DNA from 2 places in the Streptomyces sp. NPDC057939 genome. Region 2 is predicted to be linked to the other one. Evidence: predicted binding sites of a transcription regulator. Region 2 holds the regulator's gene; the other holds the start of a gene.
The links. The regulator HspR, encoded in region 2, represses chaperone genes until heat shock. The targets are predictions, from matches to a motif close to TTGAGNNNNNNNNNCTCAA.
Positions count from the first base shown of each region.

Region 1 (10,454 bases), on a different contig from region 2:
CTGGACCCCTACCCGCACGAAGCCGCCAAGCGCGAAGCGCTGGAGTCCTCCTTCACCCTGTGCTCGATGACCCCGGTGCGGGGGGCGCGCGTCGCGGTGTACGCCCGCCCGGGCGACTGCGGCTGACGCCCGCCGCGGGGGCCGCGGCCGGGGCGGGCGGCTCCGGTCGGCGGCGTTCCTCCGGCTGCCGCTTCGGGCGACCACGGCCGTCGCGGAAAATCCCGCGACCCCGGGGGCGTCGGGCGCGAGGATGACCCGACCACGCCGCGCTGCGGGCTCCCGTCCCGCCGCCGCGCCCCGCCGATCCTCCGGAGTCGCCCGTGCCGCCGTCAGCGGAACCCACGCCCACCCCTCCCGTCGTCCGCACCGGGGTCGCGGACCTGCCCGGGCCCCTCGTCGGGGCGGCATGGCTCGCTGAGCGGCTCGGCGGGAACGGACCGGTGCTGTTCGACGCCTCCGTCGGAGCCCACCGGGGCGCGCGGACCCGGATCCCGGGAGCACGGCCCTTCGACCTCGACGGCGCCCTGTCCGACCACACCGCCGCCGCCCCGCACACGCTGCCCGGCCCCGAGGAGTTCGCCGCGGCGATGCGCGACCTCGGCGTGGACGACACCGACACCGTCGTCGTTTACGACGGCGCCGGCATCCACTCCAGCGCCCGCGCCTGGTGGATGCTGCGCGCCATGGGCTTCGACCGGGTCGCAGTCCTGGACGGCGGCCTGCCCGCCTGGACGGCCGCCGGCCTGCCGGTCGAGGAGGCCGCGCCGCAGTACGCGGGCCCGCCCGGCTCCTTCACCGCCCGGCCGCGCCCCGGGCTGGTCGTCGACGCCGACACCGTCGCGGCGGCCCTGACCGACCCGGCCGCGACCGTGGTCGACGCCCGCACCCGGGGCCGGTTCGCCGGAACCGCCCCGGAGCCGCGCGCGGGCCTGCGCGGCGGCCACATGCCGGGCGCGGTGAACCTGCCCTTCGGGGAACTCCAGGGTCCCGACGGGCTGATGCTGACCGCGGACGAACTCCGCGCGGCCTTCGCGCCGCTGACGGGGAGCCGGGAGCGGCTCTACTTCAGCTGCGGATCCGGGGTCACGGCCTGCGTCCTCGCGCTCGGCGCGACCCTGGCCGGGTACCGGGACCTCGCGGTGTACGACGGCTCGTGGAGCGAGTGGGGCGACCCGGCCGGCCGGCGACCGGTGGAGACCGGCGGCCCGTCGGGCGGCTGATCCGGGGCCGGCTCCCGGGCGGCCTCGCGGCTCGGGGGCCGGCTCCCGGGCGCCCTCGCCGGGGGATAACCCCACCCCGGCCCGGGTACCGGCACCAGCGTGCCGGGAGCGCCGGATCGACAGACTTTCCGCATGGCATCCGATACCGCATCAGCCCTACTGGCCCGCAAGACGGTCGGCGCCACGGCGGCCGCCGTGCTCCTCGTCCTCGCCGGGTGCTCCGTCGACGGCATCGGGGACGGCATCCACACGAGGACGGCGTCCGCCGACGCCACCGTCACCGAGGCGGTCGCGGCCGTCGAGGTCACGGACGGGCGGCGCGGCTCCGTCGAGGTGACGCCGGGCACCGGGCCGGGGGTCGTCGTCCACCGGACCGTGCACTACCGCGGGGACACCGCGCCCGAGCCCGCTCAACGGGTGACCGACGGGGTCCTCACCTTCACCGCCGGCTGCGCGGAGAGCTGCTACGTCGACTACCGGCTGGAGGTCCCCGCCTCCGCGAAGGTCAAGGTCGGCAACAGCAGCGGCCGCATCACGGTGACGGGCGTCGCGGCGGCGGAGCTGACCTCGGACTCAGGTGACGTGCGGGCCGAACGGATCGCGGGCCCGCTGAAGGTCCGTACGTCCTCCGGGTCGATCACCGCCGACGCCCTGTCCGGCCCGGAGGCCGACGTCCGCTCCGAATCGGGCGACGCCCGCCTGGCCTTCACGACGGTGCCGGTCTCGGTGAGCGCCGTCACCACCTCGGGAGACCTCACGCTCCGCGTCCCCACGGCCCCGTACCAACTGTCCGGCTCCAGCAGCTCCGGCGACCGCGACATCACCCTGCCCCACGCCCCGGCCGCGCCCTCCCGACTGCGCCTGGAAACGACATCGGGCGACGTGAAGGCCTCCCCCCTGACCTGAGCCCACCCCGACGAGGCCCGCGCCGGAGCACTTCCCTCATGCGCTGTCACGGCCGGCCCCTCGACGCCGGATCGGAACTTCGAAGCCCCCGGCCCCCGCCCCCGGACGGCCGTTCGCCCCCGGCGAACGCTCGTTGGGGAACATCGGGGGACTCACGTGCATTGAGTCGACATAGCTCAAGTTCACTGCCGGAGGGAAGATCATGGCTTCGACGTCCGTACCGCTCACCCTGCCCGTGCTGCCGCTGGACGACGAGGTCGTGCTGCCGGGGATGGTCGTTCCGCTGGACCTGTCCGACGCCGACGTGCGCGCCGCCGTGGAGGCCGCACAGGCCGCGGCCGGCACCGGGGCCGGCGCCGCGAAGCCCCGGGTCCTGCTGGTCCCGCGGGTCGACGGGACGTACGCGGGCACCGGCGTGCTCGGCACCGTCGAGCAGGTCGGCCGGCTCTCCGACGGGGACCCCGGCGCCCTGATCCGCGGCCGCGGCCGCGTCCGCATCGGCGCCGGGACCACCGGGCCGGGCGCCGCCCTGTGGGTGGAGGGCGAGAGCGTCGACGAGCAGGAACCCGACCCGCTGCCCGGCGCCGTCGCCGAACTGGTCACCGAGTACAAGGCCCTCGCCACCACCTGGCTCAAGAAGCGCGGCGCCTGGCAGGTGGTCGACCGGGTCCAGCAGATCGAGGGCGTCTCCGCGCTCGCCGACAACTCCGGCTACTCGCCGTTCCTGACCGTGGCCCAGAAGGTGGAGCTCCTGGAGACCGCCGACCCCGTCGCCCGGCTCCGCCTCGCCGTCCGGTGGCTCAGCGACCACCTCGCCGAACAGGACGTCGCCGAGTCCATCGCCAAGGACGTCCAGGACGGCGTCGACAAGCAGCAGCGCGAGTTCCTCCTGCGCCGCCAGCTGGAGGCGGTCCGCAAGGAACTCCGCGAGATCAACGGGGAGAAGGACGGCGAGGAGTCCGACGACTACCGTGCCCGCGTCGAGGCCGCAGACCTGCCCGAGAAGGTCCGCGAGGCCGCGCTCAAGGAGGTCGAGAAGCTCGAACGCTCCAGCGACCAGAGCCCGGAGGGCTCCTGGATCCGGACCTGGCTCGACACCGTCCTCGAACTGCCCTGGAACGAGCGCACCGAGGACTCCTACGACATCCGCGGCGCCCGCGCGGTGCTCGACGCCGAGCACGCCGGACTGAGCGACGTGAAGGACCGCATCACCGAGTACCTCGCCGTGCGCAAGCGCCGCGGCGAGCGCGGCATGGGCGTCGTCGGCGGCCGCCGCGGCGGGGCCGTACTGGCCCTCGTCGGCCCGCCCGGCGTCGGAAAGACCTCCCTCGGCGAGAGCGTCGCGCACGCCATGGGCCGCGAGTTCGTCCGCGTCGCCCTCGGCGGCGTGCGGGACGAGGCCGAGATCCGCGGCCACCGCCGCACCTACGTCGGCGCGCTCCCCGGCCGGATCGTCCGCGCCATCAAGGAGGCCGGGTCCATGAACCCCGTCGTCCTCCTCGACGAGATCGACAAGGTCGGCTCCGACTTCCGCGGGGACCCGGCCGCCGCCCTCCTCGAAGTCCTCGACCCGGCCCAGAACCACACCTTCCGCGACCACTACCTCGAAGTCGAACTGGACCTGAGCGACGTGGTCTTCCTGGCCACCGCCAACGTCCTGGAGGCCATCCCCGAGGCCCTGGCCGACCGGATGGAACTCGTCCGCCTCGACGGGTACACCGAGGACGAGAAGGTCGTCATCGCACGCGACCACCTCCTGCCCCGACAGCTGGAGCGGGCCGGCCTCGGCGCCGACGAGGTCGTCATCGAGGACGCCGCCCTGCGCAAGCTCGCGGGCGAGTACACCCGCGAGGCTGGCGTGCGCACCCTGGAGCGCTCCCTCGCCCGACTGCTGCGCAAGGTGGCGTCCCAGAACGAACTGGGGGAGCGGGACCTGCCGCTCACCCTGGGACCCGACGACCTGCGGGCGCTCATCGGCCGGCCGCACCACGTCCCCGAGTCCGCGCAGGACCCCGCCGAGCGGCGCACCGCCGTGCCCGGCGTCGCAACCGGCCTCGCCGTGACCGGGGCCGGCGGGGACGTGCTGTTCGTGGAGGCCTCGCTCGCCGACCCCGAGACCGGGGCCGCCGGGCTCACCCTCACCGGCCAGCTCGGCGACGTCATGAAGGAATCGGCGCAGATCGCCCTCAGCTTCCTGCGCTCGCACGGCGCCGAACTGGAGCTGCCCGTCGCCGACCTGAAGGACCGGGGCGTCCACATCCACTTCCCGGCGGGCGCGGTCCCCAAGGACGGCCCCAGCGCCGGCATCACCATGACGACGGCCCTCGCCTCGCTGCTCTCCGGCCGGCAGGTCCGCACCGACGTGGCGATGACCGGCGAGGTCTCCCTGACCGGACGGGTCCTGCCCATCGGCGGGGTCAAGCAGAAGCTGCTGGCCGCGCACCGGGCCGGACTGACCACGGTGATCATCCCGAAGCGGAACGAGGCCGACCTGGACGACGTCCCGGCGGAGGTGCTGGAGGGGCTGGAGGTGCACCCGGTGACGGACGTGCGCCAGGTCCTGGAGCTGGCCCTCGCCCCCGCCGAGGTGTCCTTCACCAAGGCGGCCTGACCGGTCGCCCGACCGGCCCCCGACCGGCCGCCCGAACGAGGGCCCGGGACCCGCTCCGGCGGGGCCCCGGGCCTTCGCGGCTTCCGCTGCGAAATACTGGGGCCCGCGCAGCGGGTCTCGAACAAAGATGTCAGCGAGGGACCCGGGCCGAGGACGGCGGCAACGCGACCGCCACACACAGCATCGAACGGGAGCGGACGTGCACGGAAGCGAAGACCAGGAGTTCCTCGCCCTGGAGCGGGAGCTGTCCGTCTTCCTCCGGCGCGCCCGGGCCTCCTCCGGGGAGATGGCCCGCGCCCTCCACCCGGAGCTGGAGCCCGCCGCCTACGGACTCCTCGTCCGACTGGAGGCGGCGGGCCGGCAGCGGGCCACCGAACTCGCCGCCTACTTCGGGGTCGGCAAGGCCACCATGAGCCGCCAGCTGCGGGCCCTGGAGGTGCTGGGCCTGGTCGCCCGGGAGCCGGACCCCGCCGACGGCCGCGCCTTCCTCGTCGGCCTCACCGACGAGGGCCGGGACCGCTTCCTGCGGGTCCGCGGGGCCCGCCGCGAGCAGTACATGCGCAAGCTGGCGGACTGGGACCGGGGCGAGGTGGCGGAGCTGGCCAGACTCCTGCGCCAGCTCAACTCCGGCGAGGAGTGAGCCCCGGCCCACCGTCACGCCGCCCCGACCGGGCGCTCCGTCACGCCGCCGCGGCCCGGCCCAACGCGCCGTCACGCCGCCCCGGCCCACCGCCCCGCCCGCCGCTACAGCTCCGCGTAGGCCGCCGAGGCGTCGTCGTGCCGCTTGTACCGGGCGGACGGGCGCAGCGGATCGGACTCGACCGCCCGCACCCGCCCGATCAGGCCCTCCGCGCCCTCCTTGCGCAGCACGTCCAGGCAGGCCGCCCAGTCGCCCTCCCCGAACGTGTCCGTCCAGCGGCTCGCCCCGTCCGTGAGCGCGGCCACCGCCACGACCTCCCCGCGCGGGGTGCGTCCGGTGACGGCCCGGTCCGCCACCGCCGGGTCCGCGGCCGCCGTCCAGAACCCGCCCTCGGCGTTGCGCAGCGCGTCCGTCGCCGCGACCGACCGCAGGACCTCGCCCGGGATCCGGTCCAGCCGGTCGTCGAGCACCGCCGAGACCCGGCCGTCGGCCCCGCGCAGCAGGAGCACCGAGTCCGACAGCACGAGGTGCTCCACGCAGGACCCGTCCCAGCGGACCATCACCACCGTCGCCTGGGGGGTCCGTGCGTGAGAAAGGTCACAGGTGTCCCGGTGGGCGTCGGCGGTGTCGCCGATGGCCCGCGCCAGAATCCGGTCCAGCGACATGTCCCGCCGCGATCCGGACAGTTCGGTCAATCGGCCGCCGAGCCGCGCCGAGAACCACGGCACGCCGTGCACGCACCCGTCGCCGCCGCGTGGCGGGGTGACTCCGTCCAGGACCACCAGGACGCCGCCGCCCGAAGAGGGCGCCGAGGCCGACAGCCAGTCCTCATTGGGGCGTTCCGGGTCGCCGGGGGCCGTGGCGAGGTCGATGCGCATGGGGACATTCTGCCCGCCGAGGGCCCGCGCGCGCAGGAAGGTCCATACCAATACGGGGGAGTGGTGGCGCGCCCCGGACGGCCCGACCGCCGGCACCCCGTGGCGATGTGGGCGGGCATAGTGCCAAAGCCCGGCTCGATCTTTCAACCACCCGTCCACGAGCGGCCCCTGACACGGGGTGCCCGAGTTGGTCGGCCACTCCTCCGTGATGTTCACTCCTTCGAGTGGCCGGGTGGGCGATGTGCGGCTCTCTTCGCATCACACTGCAAAGGTCTGAGGCGGTACGAGGGGGCAGGGGGCGTTTACTTGTTGACCGGCCGTTACCTCGGCCACACGAGTAGACGAGCACGAGCACACGTACAGGATTGCGAGCACCGGTGCAGAAGAAGCGGTCTCGGAAGAACGGCACCGCCAGCGCCGACGGACCCGCCAAGGCAGGACGGCGCGTACGCGTCCGCCGCAGGCTGGTCATCGGTGTGGCAGTCGCCGGACTCACCGTCCTCGCGGCCGGCGCACCCGCCGTCGTCTCCGCCACGAGGGAACTGAACGACTCACAACGCCTGGTCACCCTCGCGGAGCAGACGCGGCACACCCTCACCCTCACCCACCTCCTCGGCGACGAGCGCGACGCCGTCGTCGAGTACGTGGCCAAGGGCCGACCCGGCGCCGCCAAGGGCCCCGTCGACGAGCGCACCGCCCGTACCGACCGGCAACTCGCCGAGGTCCGGGCCGAAGCCGACGAGGAACTCGCGGGCGCCCTCGGCAAGATCCAGGCCGTCCGTACCGAGGCCGTCGACGGCAAGGGCACCGCCATCGCCGCCCACCAGGCCTACGCCGGCGTCCTCGCCGAACTCTTCGCCCCCGGCGACCGGCTCGTCGAACTCACCCCGCCGCGCGCCGAGGCCGCCCTCGGCACCACGCGCCCCCTGGTCCCCCTCGGCCGAGCCGTGGAGCAGGCCTCGGCGACCCGCGGACTGCTGCTAGCCGCGCTGGCCGTCCCGCGCGGCGACCAGCCCGCCAACGCACCGGCCGTCGACGAGCTCACCACCGCCTCGCAGCGCTCCCGCGTCCGCGAACAGGCCGCGCTCGACGACTTCGCGCGGATCGCCCGGCCCGACGTGCGCGAGACCCTCGCCGTCACCGTCACCGGCCCCGAGGTCAAGACCGCCGACGACTACCTCAAGCGGCTCACCGACCGGCCCACGCTGACCCCCGCCGACCGCAAGGTCGACGCCGGAGCCGTCGGCACGGCCCTCACGGCCCGCATCGACCGCATGCGGTCCGTGGAATCCACCCTCGCGGGCAACCGGGCCACCGCCCTCGCCACCCAGCGCGACGACGACGTGACCCGCCTGGAACTCGTCGTCGCCGTACTCGGCGTCCTGTTCCTGTTCGTCATCGGCTTCTCCACCGCCGTCGCCCGATCCCTCACCCGGCCGCTGTCCGTACTGCGCCGCGGCGCGGAACGGCTGTCGACCGCGGAGGGCTCCGTCGAGCCGGTCCGCTTCACCGGCCGCAACGACGAGTTCGCCGAAGTCGTCCGCCACCTCAACTCCGTGCGCGACCAGACGGTCGCCCTCCACACCCGCGTCGCCGGACTCGACGCCGACCGGCGCCGCCTCATCGGCCGCAACGAGGCCCTCGCCTCGGGCCGCGAGGCACTGGAGAAGGAACTCGCCGAACTGCGCGCCGGCCTCGAAGAGCACCGCCGCATCATGTCGACCACCTCGGTCTCCCTGTCGCTGCGGACCCTGGGCCTCGTCGAACGGCAGCTCGCCGTCATCGAGGAACTGGAGTCCAAGGAGGGCGACCCGGACCGGCTCGCCACCCTCTTCAAGCTGGACCACCTGGCGACGGTCATGCGCCGCCACAACGAGAACCTGCTGGTCCTGGCCGGGCAGGAACACGGCCACGGTCAGAGCCTGCCCGTACCGCTCGTCGACGTCATGCGGGCGGCCGTCAGCGAGATCGAACGCTACGAACGCGTCGAACTGGCCGCCCTCCCCTCGTACACGCAGGTCGCCGGGCACGCCGCGGACGACATCTCGCACGTCCTGGCCGAACTCCTTGAGAACGCGACGACGTTCTCGCCCCCGGACGCCAAGGTCAAGGTCTCCGGCCGGCTCCAGGACTCCGGCGAGGTCGTCCTGTCCGTCGTGGACTCCGGCATCGGGGTCACCGAGGACCGCCTGGAGTCCCTCAACGCCCGGCTGGCCAGCCCCGAGGCCTACGACGAGGAACCGGAAGCCGAACACGGCCTCGGCCTCGGCCTGTACGTCGCCGGCCGGCTCGCGGCCCGCCACGGCGTGACGGCCGAGCTGCGCGCCGCGCGGCACGGCGGCACCGAGGCCCTGGTCGTCGTCCCCGCGACGCTGCTCCCCGCCGGCGCCCCCGCCACCGCGGTCCACACCCTGGCCGAGCCGGGCCTGCCCGCGTTCCAGCTGCCGGGTGTGGTCGCCGAGGCCAACGAGAACACCCTGCCGCCCCGGCTGCGCCCGCAGCACGACAGCGCGGAGACCGCCGAGCCCGCACAGCTGACGGACCCCGACACGGCCGCCGCCGTGGAGGCGCCGGCGCGGGTGGTCTCGCTGGCGGAGGCCTTCGACACCGGGTCCGTCGACACCGGGACCCCCGACACCGGGTCCGTCGATACGGAGTCGTTGAGCACCGAGGCCTTCGGCCCGGAAGCCTTCGGCACCGACGCCTTCGACACCGGCACCGCCCCCCTCGGCACCGCGGCCGCGGACGCCGAGCCCGAGCCGGTCACCCCCGACGAGGAACTGCTCGCCCGGGTCGTGCCCGACGCCGACACCGCCGAGGGCTTCGCACCCCCTGAGGGCTTCGAGGGCTTCGACTCCGGGGAACTGCCGCCGGCCGACCAGGTCTTCACCGCCTCCGCACCCGTCCCCGACCCGGTACCGGCGCCGATCGACCCGGCCGACGAGGACGCCCCCGTACGGGTCGTCCCGCTGGCCGAGGCCTTCGACGCCGACGAGAGCGCGCAGACGCCCCCCGCCGAGCAGGTCTTCACGGTGCCCGCCCCGGCAACGGAGGCGCCGGACACCGCCGGAGCCGGCGAGGAACTCCTCGCACGCGTCGTCGCCGACGCCGACGCGGACGCCTTCACGGTGGCGGACCCCGAGCCGGAAGGCCCCGGTCCGGACGCCGACGCCGCCGCGCGGGTCTCCGTACAGGACGAAGGACTGTCGCTCCTCGCGCAGCCCTACACCGTCCCCGCCCCCGACACCGACCGGGGCGCGCACCACCGGGCCGACGCCGAGGACCACTTCGTCCCCCGCCAGGGCAGCCACCCCGGACACGAGGCCGAGACCGCCCCCCGGCGCCCCGTGACCGAGGCCGTCACCGACAAGGGACTCCCCAAGCGCACCCCGCGCGCCTCCGCGGGCCCGGCACGCCCCGCCGAGCCCCGACCCGAGCCGCGCCGCGTCGACGCCGAGGAACTGCGCCGCCGCCTCGGCGGCTTCTACCAGGGCGCCCAGGACGGGCGGCGCGTCGTCGCCGCCGAGCTCGCGCAGGACCAGTACCAGGATCAGTACCAGGACGGTACGCAGGACCGGGGGCAGGGTCACACCGACCAGGGGGACACCGCACAGGAGGCACGCACATGACCGCGCCCAGTACGTACGGACTGAGCACCCAGGCCCGCAACCTGCAGTGGCTGCTGACCGACCTGGTCGAGGAGGTGCCCGGCGTCAACTCCGTCGCCGTCGTCTCCTCCGACGGCCTCCTCCTGCTCTCCTCCGAGCCAGGCACGGACGCCCCGCAGGACCGCCCGAAGGGCCCCCGCGGCGCCTCGGCCGACCTCGCCACCATCGTCTCCGGACTCGGCAGCCTCACCACCGGCGCCGCGGCGCTCATGGAGTTCGGCACCGTCAAGCAGACCATGGTGGCCATGGAGAACGGCTCCGTCTTCGTCATGGCCATCAGCGACGGCTCCCTGCTGGGCGTCCATGCCACGCCCGACTGCGACATGAGCGTCGTCGCCTACCACATGGCCCTGTTCGTCGGCCGCGCCGGCCACGTCCTGACCCCCGAAGTCCGCAGCGAGCTGCGCCAGTCGATGGAGAACACCCCGTGAGGAGTACGGCCTCCGACCGACTTCCGATACGCGGCGCCGACCGCCGTCCCGCCCGCGTCCGCCCGTACTCCCTCACGGGCGGCCGCACCCGCTTCACGCA
Region 1 is NZ_JBHVPG010000096.1:1,435-11,888, forward strand. Features, by position in the region: gene ACFVS6_RS41885 (hypothetical protein) at 1-126, shown strand, start outside; gene ACFVS6_RS41890 (sulfurtransferase) at 321-1,220, shown strand; gene ACFVS6_RS41895 (DUF4097 family beta strand repeat-containing protein) at 1,353-2,126, shown strand; gene lon (endopeptidase La) at 2,329-4,737, shown strand; gene ACFVS6_RS41905 (MarR family winged helix-turn-helix transcriptional regulator) at 4,937-5,377, shown strand; gene ACFVS6_RS41910 (protein phosphatase 2C domain-containing protein) at 5,482-6,255, opposite strand; gene ACFVS6_RS41915 (nitrate- and nitrite sensing domain-containing protein) at 6,633-9,884, shown strand; gene ACFVS6_RS41920 (roadblock/LC7 domain-containing protein) at 9,881-10,354, shown strand; gene ACFVS6_RS41925 (DUF742 domain-containing protein) at 10,351-10,454, shown strand, end outside.
Region 1: lon (endopeptidase La) is a predicted target of HspR. The motif match lies at 2,288-2,306, and genes of this name have one in related genera.

Region 2 (10,454 bases):
GGCGGCGATGGCGATGAGGAGGTGTTCGGTGGAGAGGTACTCGTCGCCGAGCCGACCGGCCTCGGCGTCGGCCTCGGCGAGCACGGCGAGCAGGTCGCGGCTGGGCTGCGGGGGCGCGACGGTGGAACCCGTGACGCTGGGCAGGGCGGCGAGCAGGCGTTCGGCGCCCGCGCGGACGGCGGCCTGGTCGGCCTCGGTCGCGGCGAGCAGGTCGGTGACGTTCTCGTTGTCCTCGCCGGCGAGCAGCGCCAGCAGCAGGTGGGCGGGGGTCAGGTCGGCGTGGCCGTCCTTCACGGCCCTGCTGGTGGCTGCGTTCAGGGCGGCACGGCTCTTGTTGGTCAGCTCGGCGTCCACTTTCGGCTTCTCCTCTCCGACGGGGATGACGGGGCGCGTAACTCTGACAGATTCAGCGTCTGCAAAGTTGAGTCTATTCCACTCAAGGCTGAGCGCGGCACGCTTCGGACGTACTCTCGGCCCATGTCCCATGACGTACTCAACCCGACGCCCGAGTACCTCGCCTTCTGGCGGGAGCGGCACGTCTGCACCCTGACCACCCCCCGACCCGACGGCACCCCGCACGTGGTGCCGGTGGGCGTGACGTACGACCCCGTGGCGGGGCTGGCCCGGGTGATCAGCAACAGGCACAGCAAGAAGGTGCGCAACATCCTGGCGTCGCCCGACGGGGCCGCGAGGGTGGCGGTGTGCCAGATGGAGGGGCGGCGCTGGGCCACCCTGGAGGGCCGGGCGGTGATCCGCACCGACGGGGCGTCGGTCGCCGACGCCGTGGAGCGCTACGCGGAGCGCTACGGGAGGACCCCCTCGCCCAACCCCGACCGGGTCGTCATGGAGATCACCCTCGACCGGGCCATGGGCCGGGCCTGAGACCGCCCCGGGCCCGCTGCGGCAGTGCCGGCGGGCCGGCCCCGGGCCGCGGACACGAAGTGATTGTCCGGTTCAACCACTGGACGCGGACATCACAACGGCGCCATCGTGGTCAGGTCCACGATGGCGCCGTTGTGTGGGGGAAGCGCCTGGGCGATCTGCAACGACGGGGGGATCGCGTCAGGCACTGCGGGGGGTGGCGGCGGTGATGTCGGGTTCGAAGAGCTGGTGGTCGCGCTGATCGAGATTGACGAAGACCATGCCGTACCGCACTTCGCAGCGGACGGGCTGCGGTGCGCCCCGGGGGCGGCGCAGGCAGCGGTACGCACGGACGTCCTCGTCCTCCTCGCGCACGACGACGATCGGCTGGCCGAACAAGGTGACCATCAACGAATCGCCCGTGTAGGGAATGGCGGTGGCGAGATCGATGAACTGCCACCCGGACCGGTAGGCCGAGGCCATCTCGCGCCGGAAGTCGCGGTCGTCGGGGGTCATCAGAGCGCCTTCTCGGGCACGAAGTTCCAGCCACTGTCCGGTTCTCCGGCGGGCCGGGTGTTCCAGCCGCTGTCGGGTTCACCTGCGGGTGTGTCGTTCCAGCCGCTGTCGGGCTCCCCGGCGGGGGCGGCGTTCCAGCCGCTGTCGACCGGTGCCGCGTTCCAACCGCTGTCCGACTTGCCCTTCGGCACGATATTCCAGCCGCTGTCACTGGCCAGTGCGCTCCCCGCATCGCCATTGACGGCGCTGACTGCCCCAAATACCGCAACAGCGGAGAAAACAACGGCAAGCGCCGAGCGAAGCATTCTCTTGTACATGGTCGGCTTCGTCCTCACTTGATGGAATCCTCTCCCCCGCACGTCAGACCATGGCTCATTCAGGCACGTTACGGCCACAGGGACGATGCATCATGTTCTTGCATGTTCAGGACCCTGGGGGGTGGAGATTTGCCCATAAACGACACAAACCCGACACATCCCCACCCCGTCACATCCATGTGCGACGAGGGGGCACGACTTTACGCAGCGGCACTGAGCACCGGCCGGGTACCTCGTAGCGAGGTGGAAAACATCCCCTGCCTGCTCGAATTCGCTCTGCTGCGTCCCGACCCGGATGACGCGAACCAGCTTCGCGCGGTTCCCCCGGCGGTCGCCCTCGCCCAGCGCCTGCATCCTCTCGAACGGGAGATCCAGGACCGTCGGCGCAGCGCGATCGACCTCACCGATGCATTCGAGCCGTTCCTGACCATCAGTGCGCAGAACCCCGCCAACACCCACGCCATCACCGTTCTGGAGGGGTTCGACCAGATCAACGCCGCCCTCGACCTGGCGACGGCCGAGTGCCACACGGAGATGCTGACGGTCCAACCCGGTGGTGCCCGGCCGTCCTACGCCCTCACCGAGGCACTGGAACGGGACGCCCCGCTCATCGACCGGGGCGTCAGCATCCGGACCCTCTACCAGCACACCGCGCGCCACAGCCAGGGCACGCTCGCCTACGTGGACCGCATCTCCACGGGCAAGGTCGAGATCCGCACCCTCGAAGAGCTCATCGAGCGGCTGATCGTGTTCGACCGCACCGTGGCCTTCATCCCCGTCAGCGACGACCGCAGGGTCGCCCTGGAACTGCGCCACCCCGGCCTCGTCGACTACCTGATCAAGGTCTTCGAGCAGTTGTGGCGGCGCGCCGTGCCGCTGAGCCAGGAAGTTACATACACCCACCGGCCCGACGGCATCTCGGGCGTGCAGCGCTCCATCGCCCAACTGCTCGTCGAGGGACACGTGGACGAGGCCATCGCCCGGCGCCTGGGGATGAACGTACGGACCTGCCGCGCGCACATCGCCAAGCTGGCCACCGCGCTGGGCAGCGGCAGCCGAGCCCAGCTGGGCTTCCTCATCGCCCGCTCGGGCATCCTGCGCGACTCCGCGGGCCCGCCGCCGCTCCCGGAGCCCTGAGGGGCCCACCAGGGGCCTCCTGGACGGCATATGCCCCCGACGTGGGGAAGACCCCGCCCGGAGCGTTCCGGGCGGGGTCTTCCGTACGTGCGGGGCGAAGGGGCGCCGAAGCCGGCCGCCGGCCGTTCAGACCTGCGGGCGCTTCGGGCCGGGCCGCCAGACGACCAGGGCGCTGCCCGGCTGCGGCGGCTGGTACGGGACCAGGTCGCGCCGGTACGAGGCGTGCACCTGGGCCTCGCGGGCCTGGAGGGCGGCGGCCGCCCCGTCCACGGCGGTGGACAGTTCGGCGACGCGCTGCTGGAGCGCGGCCACCTGGTTCTCCAGTTCGATGATCCGCTTGATCCCCGCCAGGTTGATGCCCTCGTCCTGGGACAGCGCCTGCACGGTGCGCAGGAGCTCGATGTCCCGGGCCGAATAGCGCCGGCCGCGGCCGGCCGTACGGTCCGGGGAGACCAGGCCGAGGCGGTCGTACTGACGGAGGGTCTGCGGATGCAGCCCCGAGAGCTGGGCGGCCACCGAGATCACGTAGACCGGGGTGTCGTCGGTCAGCTGGTAGTGGCTCCTGCGGCGGCCGTCCATCTCATGCTCCCTTCACCGACTCGAACAGCGCGGCGCGCGGGTCCTCGGGATCCGTCGCGTCGCGGTACATCTCAAGGGCCTCGCGGGCCTTGTCGGACAGCTCCGTCGGCACCGTGACCTCCACCGTGACGAGGAGGTCGCCGCGGGTGCCGTCCTTGCGGACCGCGCCCTTGCCGCGGGCCCGCATCGTACGACCGCCGGGCGTGCCCGGGGGAAGCTTCAGGGTGACCGCCGGGCCGTTCAGGGTCGGAACCTTGATCTCGGCGCCGAGGGCGGCCTCCGCGAAGGTCACCGGGACGGTGACCGTCAGGTTGTCGTCCTTGCGGCCGAACACCGGGTGGCCGTCGACGTGGACCACCACGTAGAGGTCGCCCGCCGGGCCGCCGCGCTCGCCCGGCGCGCCCTTGCCGCGCAGCCGGATCCGCTGGCCGTCGAAGACGCCCGCCGGGATCCGGACCTGCATGGTCCGCGAGCTGCGGGCGCGCCCGCTGCCCTTGCAGACGTCGCAGGGGGTCTCCGCGATCAGGCCGCGGCCCTTGCAGTCGGAGCAGGGGTCGGTCAGCGAGAACCCACCGCCGCTGCCCCGCGAGACCTGGCCCGTGCCGACGCAGGTCGGGCACACCCGGGGGGTGCCGTTCTTGTCGCCGGTGCCGGAGCAGGCCTTGCAGGGCGCCTGCGAGGACATCCGCAGCGGGACGGTCGCACCGTCCACGGCCTCCGTGAAGGAGAGCGTGACCTCGGACTCGATGTCCTGGCCGCGGCGCGGCTGGGTGCGGGTTCCCGGACCCTGGCCGGTGCCGCGGTTGAACAGGCCGCCGAAGACGTCGCCCAGGCCGCCGCCGAAGCCGCCGCCCGGACCGCCCTGCTGCTGCTGTCCTCCGAAGAGGTCACCGAGGTCGAAGTTGAACGAGCCGCCGGCGCCGCCGGGACCGGGGCGGAAGCCACCGTTCCCGAACAGCGCGCGGGCCTCGTCGTACTCCTTGCGCTTCTTGGGGTCCCCGAGGATGTCGTTCGCCTCGGAGATCTCCTTGAAGCGCTCCTCGGCCGAGGCGTCGCCCTTGTTGGCGTCCGGGTGGAACTCGCGTGCGAGCTTCCGGTACGCCTTCTTGATCTCGGCCTCGGTCGCGTCCTTCGGGACACCGAGGACCTTGTAGTAGTCCTTCTCGACGAAGTCCTTCGTGCTCATCCCCGGTGGCCCTCCTCTCGGTTCCCTACATGTTCGACGTCAGCCCTTGTCGGGGGCATCCGTGTCCTTGTCGGACGGCGTGTCGCCGTCTGCGGACTCGGACTTCGCGGCGGGTGCCGCGCCCGGCTGGGGCTCGGCCACCGCGACCCGCGCGGGGCGGATCGTGCGCTCGCCGATCCGGTAGCCCGGCTGCAGGATCGCCACGCAGGTCGTCTCCGTGACGTCCGGCGCGTACGAGTGCATCAGGGCCTCGTGGATCGTCGGGTCGAAGGGCTCGCCCTCCTTGCCGAACTGCTGCAACCCCATCTTGGCGGCCGCGCTCTCCAGCGATTCGGACACCGACTTGAAGCCGCCGACCAGTTCGCCATGTTCCCGCGCCCGGCCGATGTCGTCCAGGGTCGGGAGGAGTTCCGTCAGGAGGGACGCGACCGCGATCTCCTTGACGGCGATCCGGTCCCGCTCCACGCGACGGCGGTAGTTCTGGTACTCCGCCTGGAGCCGCTGGAGGTCCGCGGTGCGCTCGGAGAGCGCGGTACGGGCCTGGTCCAGCTGCGCCAGCAGAGCGACGTCCGCTGCTGCGGAGTCCCCGGCCGGGGCCGCGGCCTCCTCCTCGGAGGAAGCTGCGGCCTTCGACTCGGCGGCGTCGTCAGGCGTGCCGTCGGCGGGGACTTCGGGCTTCTCGTCGAATCCCGGGGTCTCCTCCGACATCAGGCAGCGCCACCCTTCGGCTTCTCGTCGTCGACGATCTCGGCGTCGACGACGTCGTCGTCGGCCTTGGCCTGACCGGCGTCATCGGCGGCGGCGCCACCGGCGGCCTGGGAGGCCTGGGCGTCGGCGTAGATGGCCTGGCCGAGCTTCTGGCTGACCGCGGCGAGCTTCTCGGTCGCGGTGCGGATCTCGGCGGCGTCGTCGCCCTTGAGCTTGTCCTTCAGCTCGGTGACGGCCGTCTCGACCTCGGTCTTGACGTCGGCCGGGACCTTCTCCGCGTTGTCCGCGAGGAACTTCTCGGTCTGGTAGACGAGCTGCTCGCCCTGGTTGCGGGACTCGGCCGCCTCCTTGCGACGCAGGTCCTCGTCCGCGTACTGCTCCGCCTCCTGGCGCATGCGGTCGACCTCGTCCTTGCCGAGCGAAGAGCCGCCGGTGACGGTCATCTTCTGCTCCTTGCCCGTGCCGAGGTCCTTGGCCGTGACGTGCATGATGCCGTTCGCGTCGATGTCGAAGGAGACCTCGATCTGCGGGACGCCACGCGGGGCCGGCGGCAGGCCGGTCAGCTCGAACATGCCGAGCTTCTTGTTGTACGCCGCGATCTCGCGCTCGCCCTGGTAGACCTGGATCTGCACCGACGGCTGGTTGTCCTCGGCCGTCGTGAAGATCTCGGACCGCTTGGTCGGGATCGTGGTGTTGCGCTCGATGAGCTTGGTCATGATGCCGCCCTTGGTTTCGATACCGAGGGACAGCGGGGTCACGTCGAGGAGCAGGACGTCCTTGACCTCACCCTTGAGCACGCCCGCCTGGAGGGTCGCGCCGATGGCGACGACCTCGTCCGGGTTGACGCCCTTGTTGGCGTCCTGACCGCCGGTGAGCTCCTTGACGAGCTCGGCGACGGCCGGCATGCGGGTGGAGCCGCCGACCAGGACCACGTGGTCGATCTCGGACAGCGCGATGCCGGCGTCCTTGATGACGTTGTGGAACGGGGTCTTGCAGCGGTCCAGGAGGTCCGCGGTGAGCTGCTGGAACTGGGCGCGCGTGAGCTTCTCGTCCAGGTGCAGCGGGCCCTCGGCGGAAGCCGTGATGTAGGGCAGGTTGATCGAGGTCTCCGTGGAGGAGGACAGCTCGATCTTCGCCTTCTCGGCGGCCTCGCGCAGACGCTGGAGCGCCATCTTGTCCTTGGACAGGTCGACGCCGTGACCGTTGGCGAACTGCTTCACCAGGTAGTCGACGACGCGCTGGTCCCAGTCGTCACCACCGAGGTGGTTGTCACCGTTGGTGGCCTTCACCTCGACGACGCCGTCACCGATCTCGAGGAGGGACACGTCGAAGGTGCCGCCACCGAGGTCGAAGACGAGAATGGTCTGGTCGTCCTTGTCGAGACCGTAGGCCAGGGCGGCGGCGGTCGGCTCGTTGACGATGCGCAGGACGTTCAGACCCGCGATCTCACCGGCCTCCTTCGTCGCCTGACGCTCGGAGTCGTTGAAGTAGGCCGGGACGGTGATGACCGCGTCCGTGACCTTCTCACCCAGGTAGGCCTCGGCGTCGCGCTTCAGCTTCTGCAGGATGAAGGCGCTCATCTGCTGCGGGTTGAAGTCCTTGCCATCCAGGTTGATCTTCCAGTCAGTGCCCATGTGGCGCTTGACGGAGCGGATGGTCCGGTCCACGTTCGTGACCGCCTGGCGCTTGGCGACCTCGCCGACGAGCACCTCGCCGTTCTTGGCGAAGGCGACGACGGACGGCGTGGTCCTGGCGCCCTCGGCGTTGGTGATGACGGTGGGCTCGCCGCCTTCGAGAACGCTGACGACGGAGTTAGTGGTGCCCAGGTCGATGCCGACCGCACGTGCCATTTTGATTCCTCCAGCTGACTTGAGTGGAACAGGCTCAAGAATGCCCCACCTTCGCCCGTCCGTCAACAGAGCTGAGTCGAGGGGGCTCAATCTTTAGGCCTTCCTTACGCGCAACCCGACGGACTCAGGGCCGTGCGGGGGAACGCCGCCGCGCGGCGCGCCGGGCGGGCGGGGGGCCTGCGGCACGGTGCTGGCATGCCCCTGCTGCTCACGCTCCCGACCCGGTGGACCCTGCCCGCGAGGCCGCCCGCCAAGCGGGTGCTCGACCTCGCCGGCGCGCTGGTGCTGCTGGGCCTGGTCGCCGTCCCGTTGCTGCTGGTCGCCGCCCCGCTGTACGCGGCCGGCCGCACGGGCGTCCTCGTACGCACCCCGGCCGTCGGCCTCGGCGGCCGGTCGTTCCGCACCTGGCGGCTGCGCACCGAGGGGGCCGGACGGGTCGGCGCGGCGGTCCGACGGTGCGCGCTGGACGGAATGCCGCAACTGCTCAACGTGGTGCGGGGCGAGATGTCGCTGGTCGGACCCCGTCCACAATGCGACACGGGTCGACCGGAGCGGCTCCTCGTACGTCCCGGTATGACCGGATTGTGGCAGGTCAGCGCGCGGTCCGACCTCCCCTGGGAGGAGATGGCGCTGCTCGACCGGCACTATGTGGAGAGCCATTGGCTGGGGATGGATCTCGCGATCCTCGCGCAGACCCCTCGGGCGGCCTACCGACAGAGGCATGCCTGAGCGACACAGATCACCGCACGCTCACCTACATTGCGGCGCGGGGAATGGGTAACCTCAAGCCTTGACTCAATAAGTTACCGCTTAGTAAGTCCCGCCCGAGGAGCCCTCCCATGCAACTCGCCGCGATCATCGTGTCGCTGGTTCTGACCGTGGTCGGCGTCGCGCTGCTCGCCCGAGCCGTGGCGCAGATCTACCGCTTCGTGAAGCTCGGCCAGCCCGTGCCGGCGGGCAGCCGCACGGACCGCCCGAAGGATCGAACGCTCACCCTGGTCAGGGAGTTCCTCGGCCACAGCCGGATGAACCGCTGGGGCATCGTCGGCTTCGCGCACTGGTTCGTCGCGATCGGCTTCCTGACGCTGCCGCCGACCCTCGCCCAGGCGTACGGCCAGCTCTTCCAGGCCGACTGGACGCTGCCGATCATCGGCGGCTTCCTGCCGTTCGAGATGTACATCGAGTTCATCGGCCTGATGACCGTCGTCGGCATCCTCGTGCTGATCGCGATCCGACTGCTCAGCCTTCCCTCGCGGGCCGGTCGCAAGTCGCGCTTCGCCGGCTCGAAGGCCTGGCAGGCGTACTTCGTCGAGTACATCATCCTCACGATCGGCCTCGCGATCCTCGCGCTGCGCGGCCTTGAGGGCGCGATCCACCACGTGGACTCGTACGACCCGGCGTACTTCGTCTCGTACCCGCTGGTGCTGGCCTTCAAGGGGCTCTCGCTCGGCGCGCTGCAGAACGCCATCTACTTCACCGCGATGATCAAGATCGGCACCTCGCTGATCTGGATGATCGTCGTCTCGCTCAACACCAACATGGGTGTCGCCTGGCACCGCTTCCTCGGCTTCCCGAACATCTGGTTCAAGCGGAACGCCGACGGCGCCGTCGCGCTGGGCGCACTCCAGCCGATGACCAGCGGTGGCAAGGAGATCGACTTCGAGGACCCGGGCGAGGACGACTCCTTCGGCGTCTCCCAGGTCGAGCAGTTCTCCTGGAAGGGCATCCTCGACTTCTCCACCTGCACCGAGTGCGGCCGCTGCCAGTCGCAGTGCCCCGCCTGGAACACCGGCAAGCCGCTGTCCCCGAAGCTCCTGATCATGTCGCTGCGCGACCACGCGCACGCCAAGGCCCCGTACCTGCTGGCGGGCGGCGGCAAGGACATGGAGGGCAACGAGAAGGCGACCGCCGAGCAGCTGAAGGACGTCCCGGCCGCCGCCCTCGCGGAGGCCGAGCGCCCGCTGATCGGCACCGCCGAGGAGAACGGCGTCATCGACCCGGACGTGCTGTGGTCCTGCACGACCTGCGGCGCGTGCGTCGAGCAGTGCCCCGTCGACATCGAGCACATCGACCACATCGTCGACATGCGCCGCTACCAGGTGATGATCGAGAGCGCGTTCCCGTCGGAGGCGGGCACGATGCTCAAGAACCTGGAGAAGAAGGGCAACCCCTGGGGCCTGGCCAAGAAGCAGCGCGTCGAGTGGACGAAGGAGGTCGACTTCGAGGTCCCGATCATCGGGAAGGACGCGGAGGACCTCTCCGAGTTCGACTACCTGTACTGGGTCGGCTGCGCGGGTGCGCTGGAGGACCGGGCCAAGAAGACCACGAAGGCCTTCGCGGAGCTCCTGAACATCGCGGGCGTCAAGTTCGCGATCATGGGCGGCGACGAGAAGTGCACCGGTGACTCCCCCCGCCGCCTCGGCAACGAGCCGCTGTTCCAGCAGCTCGGCCAGGAGAACGTGGCGATGCTGAACATGGCGTTCGGCGAGGACGACGACGACCCGGCGACGAAGAAGCCGAAGTCGGCGAAGCGGATCGTCTCGACCTGCCCGCACTGCTTCAACACCATCGCGAACGAGTACCCGCAGCTCGGCGGCGAGTACGAGGTCATCCACCACACGCAGCTGCTCCAGCACCTCATCGACGAGGGCCGGCTGCTGCCGGTTACCCCGGTCGACGGACTGGTCACGTACCACGACCCCTGCTACCTGGGCCGCCACAACAAGGTCTACACGCCGCCGCGCGAGATCATGTCGTCGGTGCCGGGCCTGCGGCAGCAGGAGATGCACCGCCACAAGGAGCGGGGCTTCTGCTGTGGCGCGGGTGGCGCGCGGATGTGGATGGAGGAGCGGATCGGCAAGCGCATCAACAACGAGCGCGTCGACGAGGCCCTGTCCCTGAACCCGGACATCGTCTCCACCGCCTGCCCGTTCTGCCTGGTCATGCTGACCGACTCGGTCAACGGCAAGAAGAACGACGGCCAGGCCAAGGAGTCGGTGCAGGTCGTCGACGTGGCGCAGCTGCTGCTGGAATCGGTGAAGGCCCCGGAGCCGACGGCGGAGGAACTCGCCGAGGCGCTGGCCGCGCAGGAGGCGGAGGAAGCGGCGGCTGCGGCTGCCGCTGCCGCCGCCGCTGAGAAGGCCGAGGCGGAGGCTGCGGCGAAGGCGAAGGCTGCTGCCGAGGCGAAGGCTGCTGCGGAGGCGAAGGCTGCGGCGGAGGCCGAGGCTGCGGCTGCGGCGACGGCTGCCGCCGGGGCGGAGACGGAGTCGGCCGAGGAGGCTCCCGCCGCCCAGGTGAAGG
Region 2 is NZ_JBHVPG010000001.1:122,689-133,142, forward strand. Features, by position in the region: gene clpB (ATP-dependent chaperone ClpB) at 1-354, opposite strand, end outside; gene ACFVS6_RS00555 (pyridoxamine 5'-phosphate oxidase family protein) at 478-882, shown strand; gene ACFVS6_RS00560 ((2Fe-2S)-binding protein) at 1,063-1,377, opposite strand; gene ACFVS6_RS00565 (hypothetical protein) at 1,377-1,694, opposite strand; gene ACFVS6_RS00570 (helix-turn-helix transcriptional regulator) at 1,797-2,831, shown strand; gene ACFVS6_RS00575 (heat shock protein transcriptional repressor HspR) at 2,958-3,410, opposite strand; gene dnaJ (molecular chaperone DnaJ) at 3,412-4,596, opposite strand; gene grpE (nucleotide exchange factor GrpE) at 4,636-5,304, opposite strand; gene dnaK (molecular chaperone DnaK) at 5,304-7,154, opposite strand; gene ACFVS6_RS00595 (sugar transferase) at 7,350-7,883, shown strand; partial or broken gene ACFVS6_RS00600 ((Fe-S)-binding protein) at 7,994-10,216, shown strand.